2 regions of the Georgenia deserti genome follow, and region 1 is predicted to be linked to the other one. Evidence: riboswitches for the same ligand, from Rfam matches in the RefSeq annotation. Region 1 holds a riboswitch; the other holds the start of a gene.
The links. A riboswitch is a leader RNA that binds a small molecule or an ion and turns the genes downstream of it on or off. The one in region 1 is predicted to bind thiamine pyrophosphate.

Region 1 (7,630 bases):
TGACCCTGGACACCGGGAACGGTGAGGTGGTCGACGACGTCGAGCTCGAGGGGTACCTGCGTGTCAACCAGGCCGGAGACGGTCGGCACGTGCTGGTGACCACCCCGGACGGGTTCCAGGCGTACGACTCGGGACTGTCCGCCGTCGCGCACGGAGACCACTACCACTACTACGAGTCCGATCCATCGCTGACGAACCTCGTCTTCCCGGCCGACCACGCCGGCCACGTCGTCACGCACGACGGCGTCACCGCGCTGTTCGCCGACGGCACCGGCGAGGTCACCTTCTTCGATCCGGCCGACCTCGCGGAAGGGGAGGCCACCGACGCCGGCGATCTCATCGCCGACACGTGGACGGCACCAGAGGCGCACCACGGCGTGGCGGTGCCGCTGCACGATCGGCTCGTCGTCACCGACGGCAACGAGGACTCCCGCTCGGGCGTCCGCATGCTCGACGCCGACCGTGAGGAGGTCACCGCCACCGACGACTGCCCCGGCGTGCACGGCGAGGCCGCGGCGGCCGACGACCGGGTGGTCTTCGGCTGTGAGAACGGTCCGGTGGTCCTCGACGGCGAGGAGTTCGTCAAGGTGCCGGTGCAGGACGAGTACGCCCGCAGCGGCAATCTCTTCGGCACCCCGGACTCCCCCATCGTGCTCGGGGACTACAAGGTCGACGCGGACGCCGAGCTGGAGCGTCCGGAGCGGATCGCCCTGATCGACAGCGGTGACGCGTCGCTCGAACTGGTCGATCTCGGCGCGAGCTACTCGTTCCGCTCCCTGGCCCGCGGCCCGGAGGGCGAGGCTCTTGTCCTGACCACCGACGGCGCGCTGCGCGTGATCGACGAGGAGACCGGCGAGGAGACCGCCTCCATCCCGGTCGTCGAGGAGTGGGAGGAGCCGGTGGAGTGGCAGGAGGCTCGCCCGGCCGTCCGGGTCGCCGACTCCATCGCCTACGTCACCGAGCCGGCGACCGACCAGGTCCACGCCGTCGACCTCAGCGCCGGCGAGGTGGTGCAGAGCTACGACCTCCCACACACGCCTGACGAGCTCGCCGTGAGCACCGGGTTCCCGCCCGAGGAGCACGGTGAGGACGGCGGCCACGAGGGGCACGACCACGGCGAGGAGGGTCACGAGGGGCACGACCACGGCGAGGAAGACCACGCCGAGGAGGACCACGACCACTGATCCGGACGGTCGAGACCTGAGGACCTGACGCTCCATCGAGCCCCCGGTTGCGCTGCACAGAGCACACCGGGGGCTCGATCGCGTCGTGCGGGACTCTTCCGGGCGGCGCGGCCCGCGGGCATCACCCGAACAGCACCGCTGGCCCGTCGAGCTGGCCGAGCCACGCACTGGCCCCGATCACCGCCGCCACGACGGCGGCGGCCGTGGCCACCATCAGCCAGTCGGCCCGCGTCACCCGCACCGGCCGCCAGGTGGATCGCGGGCTGAGGCCGAGGCCGCGGGCCTCCAGCGCCTGCGCCATCCGTTCGCCCTTGCGCACCGAGACCACGAGCAGCGCGAAGACCACCCCGGCCAGGTGCCGCGGGCCGCGTGGGACAGGGGCACCGCGGTTGCCGGGGTCTTCGCGGTGGCCGGGGACCCGTGCGCCACGACCTTCGCCCGTTCGGACGGCGTGCGCCGCCCGGATGGTCGCCCACTCACGGGGCATCTCCTGCAGCATGCGATAACCGGCCAGGACGGCGTACGTCAGGCGCGGGCCGAGGCGGACGTTCTGGTGCAGGCTCGTCATGAGGGCGACGCCGTCGGTGGAGAGCAGGAACCCGACGGCGAGCACGCCGATGAGCAACGTGCGGATCGCGAGCGCGGCGCCGATCTCGAGACCCTCGGCCGTCACGCGCAGCGGTCCGGCCTGCCACAGCACCGTCCCGGGGCGGGTCAGCACGTTCACCACGAGGATGCCGACGGCGAAAAGCGCGAACGGGATGTGCGCCAGCGCCAGGGTCCGCGCGGGCGCCCGGACCGATGCGGCCACGGCCGCCAGCGCGAGGACGTAGAGCACGGCGGGCGTGACCGGGTCCAGCAGGAAGACCGCCACCAGGGAGACCGCGGTCAGCAGGCCGAGCTTGACGGCCGGGTTGCGACGCGCCAGCGGTGAGTCGACGTGGATCGAGGTGGCACCTGTCTCGGCGCTCATCGCCGCACCGAAGGCGTCATCGGCTGCTCTCGGCGGGGCACCGCATCGTCGAGTCGGGTCAACACGGTCCTGAGTCGATGCGGGTGGTGGCTGACCAGCCAGGACACCAGCGCCGGGAGCCGCAGGCCGGCGCGGGCAAGGGCCGTCTCATCGCCGAGGACCTCGGCCGTGGTGCCGTCGGCGAGCAGGCCGCCGGGCCCGAGGAGGACGACGCGGGTCGCAAGCCCGGCGACTGTTCGCAGGTCGTGACTGACCAGGACGACGGCGCCGCCGCTGCCGGCGACCTCGCGGAGCGTGGCCGCGGTGGCGATCGTGTCGCGGCGGTCGAGGCCGAGCGTGGGCTCGTCGGCGAGCAGGACCGGGCGGTCGTGCGCGAGCATGGCGGCCAGGCTCAGGCGCCGTTTCTCCCCGCCGGAGAGGCGGAAGGGGTTCTGGTCCGCCAGGTGGGTGAGGCGGTGCCGGCGCAGCTGGCGCTCGACGATCCGGTCCGTGTCCTCGTCGGTGCCGGTCGTCAGCCCGTGCGCGATCTCGCCACGCACGGTGTTCGCGACGAACTGGTGCTCGGCGTTCTGGAACACCATGCCGGGCCGTGGCCCGTCGACCGTGCCCGACCGTGGCGGCAGGAGGCCGGCGAGCGTGAGCAGCAGCGTCGACTTCCCGACGCCGTTCGCGCCGAGGATCGCGACCACCTCACGGGCGTGCACCTCGAGGTCGACCCCGGTGAGCAGCGCCGGCGGCCGGGGATCCTTCCGGCGTCGTCGCGGCGACGGACGTGCGACGGCGAGGTCCCGGGCGGCCAGCAGCGGCACGCCAGGCGCTCCCGCTGAAGCGTCGCCATGCGCTCCCGCTGGAGCGCGGTTCGCCCCGTGCGGTGACACGTCAGGTCCTGCACAGGATTGACGAGTCGGCACATCATTGACGAGTCGCGGACCGGGGGAGGTCACCAGCGAGTCCAGGTAGGCGACGTTCTCGGGGTGGGCGAGCCCGCCGTCGGCACCGGTCAGCGCCTGCAGCTCGGCGTCCAGCGGTAGCCAGCATCCCGCGGCGTGCAGGTCCCTCGCACAGTCGCGCAGCACAACGTCGGTCGGCCCGTCGGCGATGACCCGTCCGGTCTCGTCGAGCGCCAGCGCGCGGCCGGGCAGACCCGTGGTGCCCGCGCCCCCGGCCCATTCGTCCAGCCGGTGCTCGACCAGCATCACGGCCGGCCGGTAGGTCTCCACAGCCCGGCCGAGTGCCTCGCGGACTGCCGCGACGCCGTCGGGATCGAGCATCGAGGTCGGTTCGTCCAGCAGTAGGACGTCCGGTTCGGTGACCAGTGCGGCCGCGAGCGCGACACGCTGGGACTCCCCGCCGGAGAGGGCTGCGGTGGCGCGCGTGCGCAGGTGCGCGGCGCCGGCCGCCTGGAGCGCCGCGCCGATCCGCCCGTCGATCGCCGCCGGCTCGACCGCGTGGTTCTCCAACGGCAGGGCGAGCTCCTGCTCGACCACGGGCAGGCACACGGACGAGGAGGGGTCCTGGGCGACCATGCCCAGGTGCCGGGAGCGTTCGACCACGGTGGTCTCCTCCGTCGTCGTCCCGGCCACGGTCACCTCGCCGGCGAGCTCAGCGTGGACGGTGTGCGGAACGACCCCGGTGATCGTGTGCACCAGCGTGGACTTGCCGGAACCCGACGCACCGAGAATCACCACCTGCTCGCCCGGGCTGAGCCGCAGGGTGAGGTCGGTCAGGACCGGCTCGTCCCGCCGCGGGAAGGAGACCGTGACGCCGACCAGGTCGACGACGTCAGGCGGTGGCGTGGTCCTCATGACCGCGCGGCGGCGCGCCCGATGGCGAAGTTGTCGACGACGCCGGTCCGGGCCAGCGCGTCGACGATCACCTTGGCGAGCAGGCCGCCGAGGACGACGCCGGAGACGCACTGCATCACCAGTCGCAGGGCGAAGATGTCCTGCCCGTACCACCCGGAGCGGAACGCGGTGAAGAAGAAGACCAGGCCCGCGCCGAGGAGGCCGGAGAGGGCGAAGACGCCCCAGCCGTAGCGCCGGTAGCGGGTCAGAGCGAAGGCGAGTTCGCTGCCGAAGCCCTGGATCGCCGCAGAGATGATGAGCGTGGGCCCGACGGGCGAGCCGAGGAAGACCACCTCGATCACCGAGGCGAGGATCTCGGCGGCGATGCCGGCACCGGGGCGCCGGATGATCGCGATCGCGATCGGGGCGACGAGCAACCAGCCACCGAGCAGGAGATGCTGGGAGAGATCGCCAGCGGGCCCCATGAGGACCGCCAGACCGTTCCAGGCCTGGACGAGCACCCAGTAGACGAACCCGAAGACGACGCCGAGGACGACCATGAGCACGAGGTCGCGCATGGTCCAGGCCGGACGCCGGGACAGACGCGGGCCGGAGGTGTCGGTGCGCATCGCCGTCAGCCCTCCGCCTGCGAGGGCGAGCCCACCGAGATCGTCAGGTGCGTGACCACGTGCGGGACGTGTGCGCCGACTTGCGACCAGGCGTCGACCGCCGTCGCGACCACCTCGGAGACGTCACCGGTGAGCTTGGTCGCGTAGTGGTTCGGGCTCGCGCCGGTCCCTCGCCGGTGCGCCGCGGCGATGGCCTCCTCGATGTGGGTCATGTGGTCGTCCGGGTCGCCACCGTCGAGCAGCGGGTACAGCGACCACTGTGCAGCGGCCGCGATGCCGGTCGCTTCGAGCTCGACGGGCGCCGGGTCCGGCAGGCCGGTCACGGACAGGTCACACGCCAGCTCGCCGGGGCAGCCCCGCGAGAACAGCGCGTGCGCCACCACGTGCCCGCCGCCGGACCGGCGCGAGGCGGCGGCGAGGACGGCGGTCAGGTAGTCCGCGAGTCGCTGCTCGGCCGGCGCCTCTTGCGCACCGACATAGGTGCTGACCTCATCGGTCTCCAGGACGAGGCCGTGGGCCAACCCGGCCTCCTCGACGTCGGCCAGCGCACCGAGGATGACGTCGACGAAGGCATCGGTGTGCGGATGGATGCTGAACCTCATGCCGATCCCGAGCTCGGCCGGGGTAGCTCCCGGCCGGCGGCCACGGGTGGTCGACACGCTCGAGGACCGGTCCGACGGCGCGGTCGGTTCGGTCGGTGGCGTCGCGTCAGTCTGTGTGGTCATCACGGTCCCTCTTCTCGGGCCCGCGGGTACGTCGAGACTCGCCGTCGCAGGCGACGGCGGGTGCCCTGCTCCCTACGCCGGTGCGAACCGGATCAGGTGTACGGGTCTGCGGACGTTCCGCACTCTCAGCGCCTTCTCGGCGCTCCCCGGGGGTCACGTCGAACTTAGCCACACGGCAGGCGACTGTCCACACGGCTCGGATCCCGGACCGGCGCACCGATGACTGACCCACCGCTCGGACGTCTATCACTGTGACGGGCCGAACGGCGGCCCCCACGAGAAAGGTCGGATCGATGATCCTCACCAGTCACTTCATCACGCTCGACGGCGTGGTCCAGGCTCCGGAAGACTGGCACGCGTCCTTCGCGTCGGACGAGCAGTACGACGTCATGCGCAGCCAGCTGGCTCGCCTCGACGGCCACCTCATCGGACGGCGCACATACGACGAGTTCGCCGCCTACTGGCCACACCAGGACGGGGAGGTCCCGTTGGCCGACGAGACGAACAGCCTGCACAAGTTCGTGGTGTCCTCGACCGCCGAAGTCGGCTACCAACCGGCCGAGGTCATCGCCGCCGACGCGCGCACCGCCGTCGCCGAGGTCGAGCGCCGTGGCCTGACGGTCGGCGTGTACGGCGCCACCCGCCTGACCCGGGCACTCCTGTCCATCGACGCCGTCGACGAGATGCAGTTCTATCTCGACCCGGTCGTTCTCGGCACGGGTGAGCGGCTCTTCGACGCCGGCGTCGGCCAATCGCGATTGGTCCTCGGAGCTGCTCGCGAGCTGCCGCACGGCGTGATGCACCTGACCTACCGGAGGTCGGCGTGACAGGCCCCGGGAAGAAGACGGGGCGCCGCGAGGCGCTCGAGGCCGAACTCGCCCGGCAACGGCCGCGGCTGAGGCTGCACTGCTACCAGATGGTCGGCAACCTCGACGACGCCGACGACCTCACTCAGGAGACGGCGTTACGGGCCTGGCGTGGTTGGCAGACCTATCGAGGCAACTCGTCCCTGACCACCTGGCTGTACCAGATCGCGTCCCACGCCTGCCTCGACCATCTACGGCGCCGGGCGCGGGAACGCCGTCCCCACGTCCCGGCGTCGGACTTCCCGAGCGTCCCGGCCCAGGTAGCCGTTCCGTGGCTGCAGCCCTACACGGATGAGGCGGTCGGCCTGGCCGCCGGCACTGCGGAGCGGGCGCCCGGACCCGAGGACCGGACGCTCGCGCGTGAGACCGTCCGCCTCACCTTCGTCGCCGCGGTCCAGTTCCTCCCGCCACGCCAGCGTGTGGCCTTGTTGTTGCGGGACGGACTCGACTGGCCGGTGCACCGGTGTGCCGAGACGCTGGAGACATCACCGGCGGCGGTCAACAGCGCCGTGCAGCGTGCCCGCGCGAGGATGCGGGACGTGCTCGGGGTCGATCCGGACCGATGGGACGCCGGCGAGCGTGCCGGACCGCTGGTGGAGGAGTACATCGCGGCGATCGAGTCGGCCGACGACGCACGCATCGCCCGGCTGCTGCACACCGAGGTCCAGGTCAGTCACGCCCCGTGGGCGGGCGGGAACATGACCGACGACGTCGTCTGGTACGGCGGTGTGGACACTGTCCTCGACGGGTGGGCACCGATTCTGCACACCGACGACGCACCCGAGATGATCCTGCGGCCGGTGGCCCTGAACGGCGACGTCGGGATCGCCTCGTGGATCCGCGGGCGGGGGGCACGCGAATGGGAGACGTTCTCCCTGAACGCTTTGCGTGTCCGGGACGGACGCGTCCTGGAGATCTCGACCTTCGGTGCGGAGTTGTTCGCCAGGCTCGGCCTGCCGCCGATCCCGCCAAAAATGGGGTGGCGCCAGGCGTCACGTCCCCGTTAATGTGCGAGCGCCCTGTTGTCGAGGTCTGGAGTGACCGGTGGAGCTTGCGTTCGCTGCCGCGCCCACGCGCTGACCCGGCGACGCCCCACCTCAGGGCTGCAGTCCCGCGCACCGACTTCTCGGTCGCGCCCGGTGTCAGTGCTCCGCACACACCGGAAGGACTCCTATGTCTACGTTGACCTTCGACCGCGTCTCGTTCCGCTGGCCGGACGGTACCCCTGCGCTGACCGACGTGAGCGGGAGTTTCGGCCACCGCCGCACCGGACTGGTGGGCCGGAACGGCTCGGGCAAGACCACGCTGCTGCGGCTGGCCGCCGGCGAACTCACGCCGACGTCCGGACACGTCTGCCGGGACGGGGCCGTGGCCTACCTGCCCCAAACACTGACCCTGGACGTGACCCGGCCGGTGCCGGAGCTGCTCGGGATCGCCGCACCGCTCGCCGCGGTCCGTGCCATCGAATC
Region 2 (7,630 bases), on a different contig from region 1:
CCATGGCGTCGGCCGCGCGCGGCTCGGACCTGTATCAAGGGCTCGTCGATCAGGGGGTCGTCGACACGCGTGCCCACGCGAAGGTCGCGATGCTCGGCGCACTGTACGGCTCGACGTCGGGCGAGGCCGGCCGGCTCATGCCGCGGCTGATGCGCGCCTACCCCCGAGCGACCGGCGTGGTGGAAGAGGCAGCCCGTGACGGCGAGCGGGGCACCCCGGTCCGCACCTGGCTGGGGCGTCCGTCGCCGGCTCCCCCACCGGCGTGGCACGAGGCGCAACGGCGGGCCGGGCAGGAGGACGCCGAGGCGGGCGAGGTACGCCGGGCTCGGCAGGCCGCGCGGGACTGGGGTCGGTTCACGCGGAACTTCGTGGTCCAGGGCACGGCCGCCGAATGGGCGTCGTGCTGGCTCGCGGACCTGCGTGGGCGACTCCGCTCGCTCGGCGCCGGCCGGACGTGGTCGGGCCCGGACGGGCGGATCGGGCCGCACCTGGTCTTCTTCCTCCACGACGAGGTGGTAGTCCACACTCCTGCGGACGTCGCCGACGAGGTGGCCGAGGCCGTCCGTGCCGCGGCCGGCACCGCCGGGCAGCTGCTGTTCGGGACGTTCCCCGTGGAATTCCCGGTCGAGGTCTCGGTGGTCGAGACCTACGCGGACGCGGACTGAGTCCCCGAGCCGGCGCGGACGCCGCGCCGCATGGCGAGCCACTCGGGCGCGAGCGCGGCCATGATGATCGCGTCGATCCGTTCGTCGCCGAAGCGGAGCGCCTCGCGGGTCACCCCCTCGACGACGAAGCCCGCCTTCTCGTAGGCGCGCCGCGCCCGCGGGTTGACGGCGTAGACCTCGAGGGAGATGCGGTGCAGCCCGAGAGCCGTGAAGCCGTGTCCGAGCATCAGCGTGGTCGCCTCGGTGCCGAGGCCGCGATCACGCCCGCCAGGGCCGATGAGGATCCGGAAGTTGCAGCTCTCGTTACCGGCGTCCCACTCGTTCAGCACGGCCTCGCCCACACACCGGCCGCTCGCATTGTCGACGATCGCGAGGTCGAGCCGGTCGGTCTGGTCGTTGCGGGTGGCGTACCACTCTCGCGTCCGGTCATCGGGGTTCGGATCGGCCGACTCCGCCGCGGCCGTGGAGTGGACGGACCCCGTCAGCCGGAGCACGTCGGGATCGGCGAGAGCCTCGGCCATCGGCTCGAGGTCCTCCTCGCGGAAGGGCCGCAAGGTGGCGCGCTCGCCGACGAGAGTCGGCTTGGTGGCGAACGGGGAGGCATCCATCCGCCCGAGCGTGGCAGCAGCGGCCGTCGCTGCGCACCGGTTTATCGGCCGCGTCGATCTCGCCACCCCGTCAGGCAGGCACGACGACGGCGCCGCCGGGGTCGAGGCGGATCCGCACCTGCCCCGCCGCCTCGGCCGCTCCCCTGGTGACCGCTGTCGCCACCTGCCCGTCCGGCAGGCGAACCTCCATCTCGGTCCGGCCACGGACGAATCGGCGGGCCAGCACGGGGACCGCGAGCTCTCCGCCGAGCTGCAGGGCATCCGGACCGAGCCCGACCAGCAGCTGCGAGGTCGCCCGCCCGGTGGCCGTCCCGGCCGGAGGCGTACTCGCGCCGGCCGGGAGCGGGACGTCACCGAGGACCATCCGGGCGAGGCCGTCCCAGATCTCCGCAGGCAGGAACGGGCCGTACCCGAGGAACGCGGCCACCTCCCGGCTCACCGGACGGCGCCAGAGCTGGGCCGGCGTGTCGACCTGGGCCAGGTGCCCGTCGAGGAGCACGGCGACCCGATCGGCCACCGTGAAGGCCTCGTCATGGTCGTGGGTGACGTACAGGGCGGTGGTGCCGGAGACGCGCAGGATGCGGCGCAGCTCGCCGGTGAGTCGCTCACGCAGCGCCCGGTCGAGCGCGGAGAGCGGCTCGTCGAGCAGCAGCAGCCGTGGTTCGGGGGCCAGGGAACGCGCCAGGGCCACCCGCTGCGCCTGGCCGCCGGAGAGCGTGCCGACGGCGCGCGGGCCGTACCCGGGAAGGCCGACGAGGTCGAGCAGCTCGTTCACCCGGGACGCCCGCGCGCGGCGGGAGAGCCCCGTCAGCCCGTAACCGACGTTGCCCGCCACCGACCGGTGCGGGAAGAGCTGCCCGTCCTGGAACAGCAGGCCGACGCCGCGGCGGTGGACGGGCACGTCCGCGAGGTCCTGGCCGTCCCAGCGCACGGCGCCCTCGGCGGCGGGCTCGAGTCCGGCGACGGCGCGGAGCAACGAGGACTTCCCGGAGCCGGACGGTCCGACGAGCGCCAGCACCTCGCCTTCGGCGAGGTCGAAGGTCACCCGGCGGGCCGCCGTCGTCGGCCCGTACCGGACCGTGAGGTCGTGGACGGCCAGCCCACCCGCGCGGGTCACCATCCGGTCGCCTCCCTGGTCCGCAGCCGCTCGGCGAGTCCCATGACGGTGGCGGTCAGCGTGGCCAGCACGACGGCGGCGGCGAGCGCTATGCCGTAGTTCTCCGCCCCGGGCCGCCCGATGAGCCGGAAGATGACCACCGGCAGGGTGGGCCGGTCCGGCCGGGCGAGGAACGACGTCGCCCCGAACTCGCCCAGGGAGACGGCGAACGCGAACCCGACGGCCAGGCCGAGGGCACGGACGAGGAACGGGCCGTCGACGGTGGCGAGCACCCGTCCGGGCGTGGCGCCGAGCGTGGCCGCCGCCTGCCGGAGCCTCGGATCGACGGCACGCAGGACGGGGAGCACGCTGCGCACGACGAGCGGGATCGCGACCACCGCCTGAGCGATCGGGACCAGGATCGGCGAGGTGCGCAGGTCCAGTGGCGGCGTGTCCAGGGTGAGGAGGAACCCGAACCCCACGGTGACCGCGGACACGCCGAGCGGCAGCATGAACAGCGCGTCGACGAGCCCCACCGCGCGTTTGGCGGTACGGCCGCGGGGGCGGCGGGACGCGATGAGGGCGACGAGGGTGCCGACGACGACCGCGAGCACGGTGGCGTCGACGGCGGCGCGCAACGAGTTCGCCGTCGCCTCCCAGACGGTGACGGTCAGGGCGTTCGCTCCTCCGGTGGTGCCGAGGGCGATGTAGTTGTCCAGCGACCAGCCGGCGGGCGTGCGCAACGATCGCACGAGGAGCCCGGCGAGCGGGGTCACGAGGAGTCCGAGCACCACCGCCGCGGTGACGACGGCCGGCAGCAGGTCGGCACCGGGCCGCAACCGCAGCGGCTGCCGGACGAGGCTGTCGGTCTGCAGCCGCAGCGCCCGTTCCTGTCGGCGCCGGCTCGCCGCGGCGGCCGCGAGCGCGAGCGTCACCACGGCCACCTGGACAACGGACAGCACCGCGGCGGCCCGTAGGTCGAGGAACTGGGTGGTCTGGACCCAGATCTCAGTCTCCACGGTGCCGTAGTCGACACCGCCCAGCACCATGACGACGCCGAACGCCGTCGCACAGAACAGGAACACCACGGAGGCGGCCGAGGCGATCGCCGGCCCGAGCGCCGGCAGGGTGACGGTCACGAAGGCGCGCACCGGCCCGGCACCCAGCGCGCGCGCGGCCTGCTCGAGCCTGGGGTCGAGCCTGGACCACAGCGCTCCCACGGTGCGGACCACGACCGCGTAGTTGAAGAACACCAGGGCGAGGACGACGGCGGTGAAGGTCCCGTCGAGGCCGAGGAACCCCAGCGGGCCGCCGTCGGTCAGGAGGGCGCGGAACGCGACGCCGACGACGACGGTGGGCAGCACGAACGGCACGGTCACGAAGGCCCGGACCAGTCCCTGGCCGCGGAACCGGCACCGGTAGAGCACGTACGCGCCGGGCACGCCCAGCACCACGGCGACCGCGGTGCCGACCGCCGACTGGGCCAGGGTCATCCCGATGACGCGCCAGGTCCGGTCGCGGGAGAGCACGTCGGCGAAACCGGAGAGGTCGAGTGCGCCGTCGGTCATAACGCCGCGAGCGAGCAGGGTCAGCACGGGCCAGGCGAAGAAGGTGCCGAGGAAGACGAGCGGGACGGCGGCGGCGACCACCCAGAACAGCGCCGCCGCCCCGCCCCGAGAGAACGTCCGATCCGGCAGCGGCCGGCCGGTGACCACGGCCATCAGCCGACCACGATCTCCCGCCACGCGGCGATCCAGTCCTCGCGGTTGGCGTCGACCGTGGCCGGGTCGACGGCGCGGGGTTCCTCGGCCAGCGGCGCGTGCTGCCGCCAGGCCTGCGGCAGGTCGACCGAGTCGTCGACGGGGTACATGTACATCTGGCCGGGGATGTCCTCCTGGACCGGCGTGGAGACCAAGAAGTCCACGAAGGCGCGCGCCCCCTGGGGATTCTCGGCACCCGCGAGGACACCGGCGTACTCGACCTGCCGGAAGCAGGTGGACAGCAGCGCACCGGTGCGGGGCTCGCCGCCGGACTCGGGGACCTCGGCCGCGGGTGAGGAGGCGTAGGAGAGCACGATCGGGCGCTCGCCCGCCCCCTCGGAGCCGGAGAAGTCGACGTAGTAGGCGTCGGACCAGGAGTCGACGACCTTGAGACCGTTGGCATCGAGGTCGCGCCAGTAGTCCTGCCAGCCGTCCTCGCCGAACTCGTCGACGGTGGCGAGCAGAAGGGCCAGTCCCGGTGAGGAGGTGGCCGGGTTGGTCACCACCGTCAGGTCGCGGTAGTCCTCCTCGGTCAGGTCCGCGAAGGTCTGCGGCTCGGGGACGTCGTGCTCGGCGAACCACCGGTGATCCACGTTGAGGCAGACATCGCCCATGTCCACGGGCGTGAGGGTGTCGCCGAGGTCGTAGGCGTCGGCGGAGGCCGGCTGGTCCGCCGGGGTGTACGGCGCGAGGACGTCGGCGCCGACCGCTCGGGCGGCGAAAGCGTTGTCGATCCCGTAGACGACGTCGCCCAGCGGGGAGTCGGCCGTGAGCACGAGCTGGTTGACCAGGGCGCCCGCGTCACCCGGGGCGACGGTCTCGAGCGTGTAGCCGGTCTCGGCCTCGAACCCGGACAGGAGCTCCTCGCTCAGCGCGAAGGAGTCGTGGGTGACGACGGTGAGGGTGCCGCCGGAGTCCCCGCCGTCCTCGGTGTCCGCGGCGGAGCTGTCCTCGCCCGCCGGGGCGCTGTCGGTTCCGTCGCCGGCGGTCTCGTCCCCGTTGCCGGTGAGGGTGCAGGCCGTGAGGGCCAACGTGGCGACGGCGACGACGCCGGTGCGGACGAGCCGCGTGGCGGTGTGGGCCATGGCGTTCCTCCCGTGGTGCAGGAGGGCCTGCGAGCGCGCTCGCAGGGAGAGACGTCCCGACTCCCTTCGCCGGTGCTAACCGGTGCAGGTTCGAGGGTCTGCGGAGGTCCGCACTCTCAGCGCCCGGTGGCGCTCCCCTGTCGTGCTGCCGACAGTAACACCGCGGGAGGATGCGGCGTGGCGGCCGTGAGGTCCTGACCCGTCATGCCGGCCGCCCGTGAGGCGGCCGCGCCGTCAGGTGGCGGCTCCTGCCCGGAGCGTGGCGACGGCGTAGGGCCAGTGCCCGGTGTCGTCGACCAGCGCCAGGTCGGCGCGCATCCCGGGCGCGATGACGCCGCGGTCGGTCAACCCGGCCACGCGCGCGGGGCCGGAGGTGATGAGGCCGACGGCGCGGGGCAGGTCGACGATGCCGTCGCGGGCCAGCAGCGTCACCGCGGCGAGCAGCGCCGTGGGCAGGTAGTCCGACGCCAGGGCGTCGACGACGCCGCGGGAGACGAGTTCGCGCGCGGAAACGTTGCCGGAGTGCGAACTCCCGCGCAGCACGTTGGGGGCACCGGCCACGACGTGCAGGCCGCGGTCGCGGGCACGCTCGGCGGCGGCGAGGGTCGTCGGGAACTCGGCCACGGCCCCGCCCCGGGCTGCCAGGGCGTCGACCGCCTCCGGAGAATCGGGATCGTGTCCGACGAGGCGGATCAGCCCGTCGCGGGCGAGTCCGGACAGCCAGTCGAGGTTCGCCGCGCGGACGTCGGCGAGGGCCGCGCTCGCCCGCACTCGGGCGCCGATCCGTGCGTCCGCCTCGTCCGGGGACATGCCGTCCCGTTCGATCATGAACCGGCGCAGGCCGGAGGGGTCGGCGTACTGGCCCTGACCGGGTGTGTGGTCCTCGTGCGAGACGAGCGCCGGCGGTTCGCCGCCGCGGTGACGGCCCAGCGCCTCGATCCGCCGGGAGAGGGTGGTCGCCCCCGCGGCGGAGAGCACGTCGAGACGGTGCAGCACGCGGTGGTCCACGCGGTAGGACGGCGTCGTGTCCGCCACCCCGCACAGGTCGAGCGCGCGGTCGGGACGGCGGGCGACGCCGCGGGTGTTCTGGTGCTGGAACGCGGCACCGTGGAACATCGTGGTGGTCCCGGCCGCTGCGGCACGTCCCTCGAAGGAGGCCATGGCGAACTCGATCGGCACCTCGGCGCCGGGGCGAGGTGTCCGCTCGGTCTCGAGCGCGTCGCTGTGCACGTCGACGAAGCCCGGCAGCAGCAGGAGGTTCTGCCCGTCGATGACCGGGCGGTCGCCGGGCCCGGCGGACGCGCCGGTGGTCACGTCCTCGATGCGGCCGTCCTCGACGGTGATCGTGGCGTTCTCGACGATCCGCTCGGCCAGGACGGCCCGGACTCCCCGCAGCCGGTAGGACGGGCGTGGGGCGCCGAGCGCCCAGGCCTCGGCCCGGTCGGCGCCGGGGACGGTGGTGGCCTCGACGCTCACGCGACCTCCTCCAGTGCGGTGTGGTGCTGGGCGAGGATCGTCTCCGGGCTGCCGTCCGCAAGGACCCGGCCACGGTCCATGACGACGGCACGGGTGGCCAGCCGCCGGATGATGCGCATGTCGTGATAGACGGCGAGGACGCTGACCTCCCGGCGGGCGAGCGTGTCGATTTCCGCAAGCGCACGCTCCCGGTTACCGGGGTCGAGCGCCGAGACGGGCTCGTCGAGCAGGAGCAGGCGCGGCGGGCTGACGATCCCGGCAGCGAGGTTGACGCGTTGCCGCTCCCCACCGGAGAGCACGCTGCAGTCGACGGCCCACAACGGCTCGTCGATCCCGAGCCGGCGCAGGGTCCCGACGGCGGCGTCCTCGGCGGCGTCGGCCTCGAGACCGCGGCGCCGTGCCGCGGTGCGGACGTGCTGCAGTGGACCGGTGCGCGGCGGGGCGGCGAGGAACTGGGCGACGTAGCCGATCTCGCGGCCGCGCAGCCGGGCGAGCTGCCGGTCCGGCAGCGTGGTCAGCTCGACGGGTCCCGAGCCGGTCCGCAGCGTGACACGGCCGGCGTCCGGCAGGTAGGTGCGGTAGACGCACCGCAGCAGGCTGGACTTGCCGGCACCGCTGGCGCCGGCGACGGCGACGTGCTCACCGGGGCCGACGTCCAGGGCGACCCCGTCGAGCGAAGTGATCACGCGGCCGGTGGCGTGCAGCGTGAATGTCTTGTGCAGTCCGGTCACCGACAGGATCGGCGTCGTCATCTCGTCTCCTTGTCCGTGGCCACCCGCTCAGCCGCGGGCGGCGGCGACGAGGCGCTGGGTGTAGGCCTCGTGCGGGTCGGCGAAGAGCTGGTCGGTCAGGCCCTGCTCGATGACCAGGCCGCGGTGCATGACCAGCGCCCGGTCGGTCAACGCCCGGATGACGCCGAAGTCGTGACTGACCACGACGA

Region 2: another riboswitch for thiamine pyrophosphate. It lies ahead of ACFSE6_RS13060 (thiamine ABC transporter substrate-binding protein); the one in region 1 lies ahead of ACFSE6_RS07730 (YkoF family thiamine/hydroxymethylpyrimidine-binding protein).

What each region holds. Positions count from the first base shown of each region.
Region 1 is NZ_JBHUEE010000003.1:194,221-201,850, forward strand. It holds gene aztD (zinc metallochaperone AztD) at 1-1,184, shown strand, start outside; gene ACFSE6_RS07715 (energy-coupling factor transporter transmembrane component T family protein) at 1,306-2,157, opposite strand; gene ACFSE6_RS07720 (ABC transporter ATP-binding protein) at 2,154-3,962, opposite strand; gene ACFSE6_RS07725 (ECF transporter S component) at 3,959-4,570, opposite strand; gene ACFSE6_RS07730 (YkoF family thiamine/hydroxymethylpyrimidine-binding protein) at 4,576-5,295, opposite strand; TPP riboswitch at 5,346-5,454, opposite strand; gene ACFSE6_RS07735 (dihydrofolate reductase family protein) at 5,589-6,122, shown strand; gene ACFSE6_RS07740 (RNA polymerase subunit sigma-70) at 6,119-7,168, shown strand; gene ACFSE6_RS07745 (ABC-F family ATP-binding cassette domain-containing protein) at 7,335-7,630, shown strand, end outside.
Region 2 is NZ_JBHUEE010000007.1:19,336-26,965, forward strand. It holds gene ACFSE6_RS13040 (bifunctional 3'-5' exonuclease/DNA polymerase) at 1-665, shown strand, start outside; gene ACFSE6_RS13045 (GNAT family N-acetyltransferase) at 647-1,273, opposite strand; gene ACFSE6_RS13050 (ABC transporter ATP-binding protein) at 1,344-2,393, opposite strand; gene ACFSE6_RS13055 (ABC transporter permease) at 2,387-4,090, opposite strand; gene ACFSE6_RS13060 (thiamine ABC transporter substrate-binding protein) at 4,090-5,214, opposite strand; TPP riboswitch at 5,259-5,363, opposite strand; gene ACFSE6_RS13065 (alpha-D-ribose 1-methylphosphonate 5-triphosphate diphosphatase) at 5,449-6,690, opposite strand; gene ACFSE6_RS13070 (ATP-binding cassette domain-containing protein) at 6,687-7,442, opposite strand; gene ACFSE6_RS13075 (alpha-D-ribose 1-methylphosphonate 5-phosphate C-P-lyase PhnJ) at 7,470-7,630, opposite strand, start outside.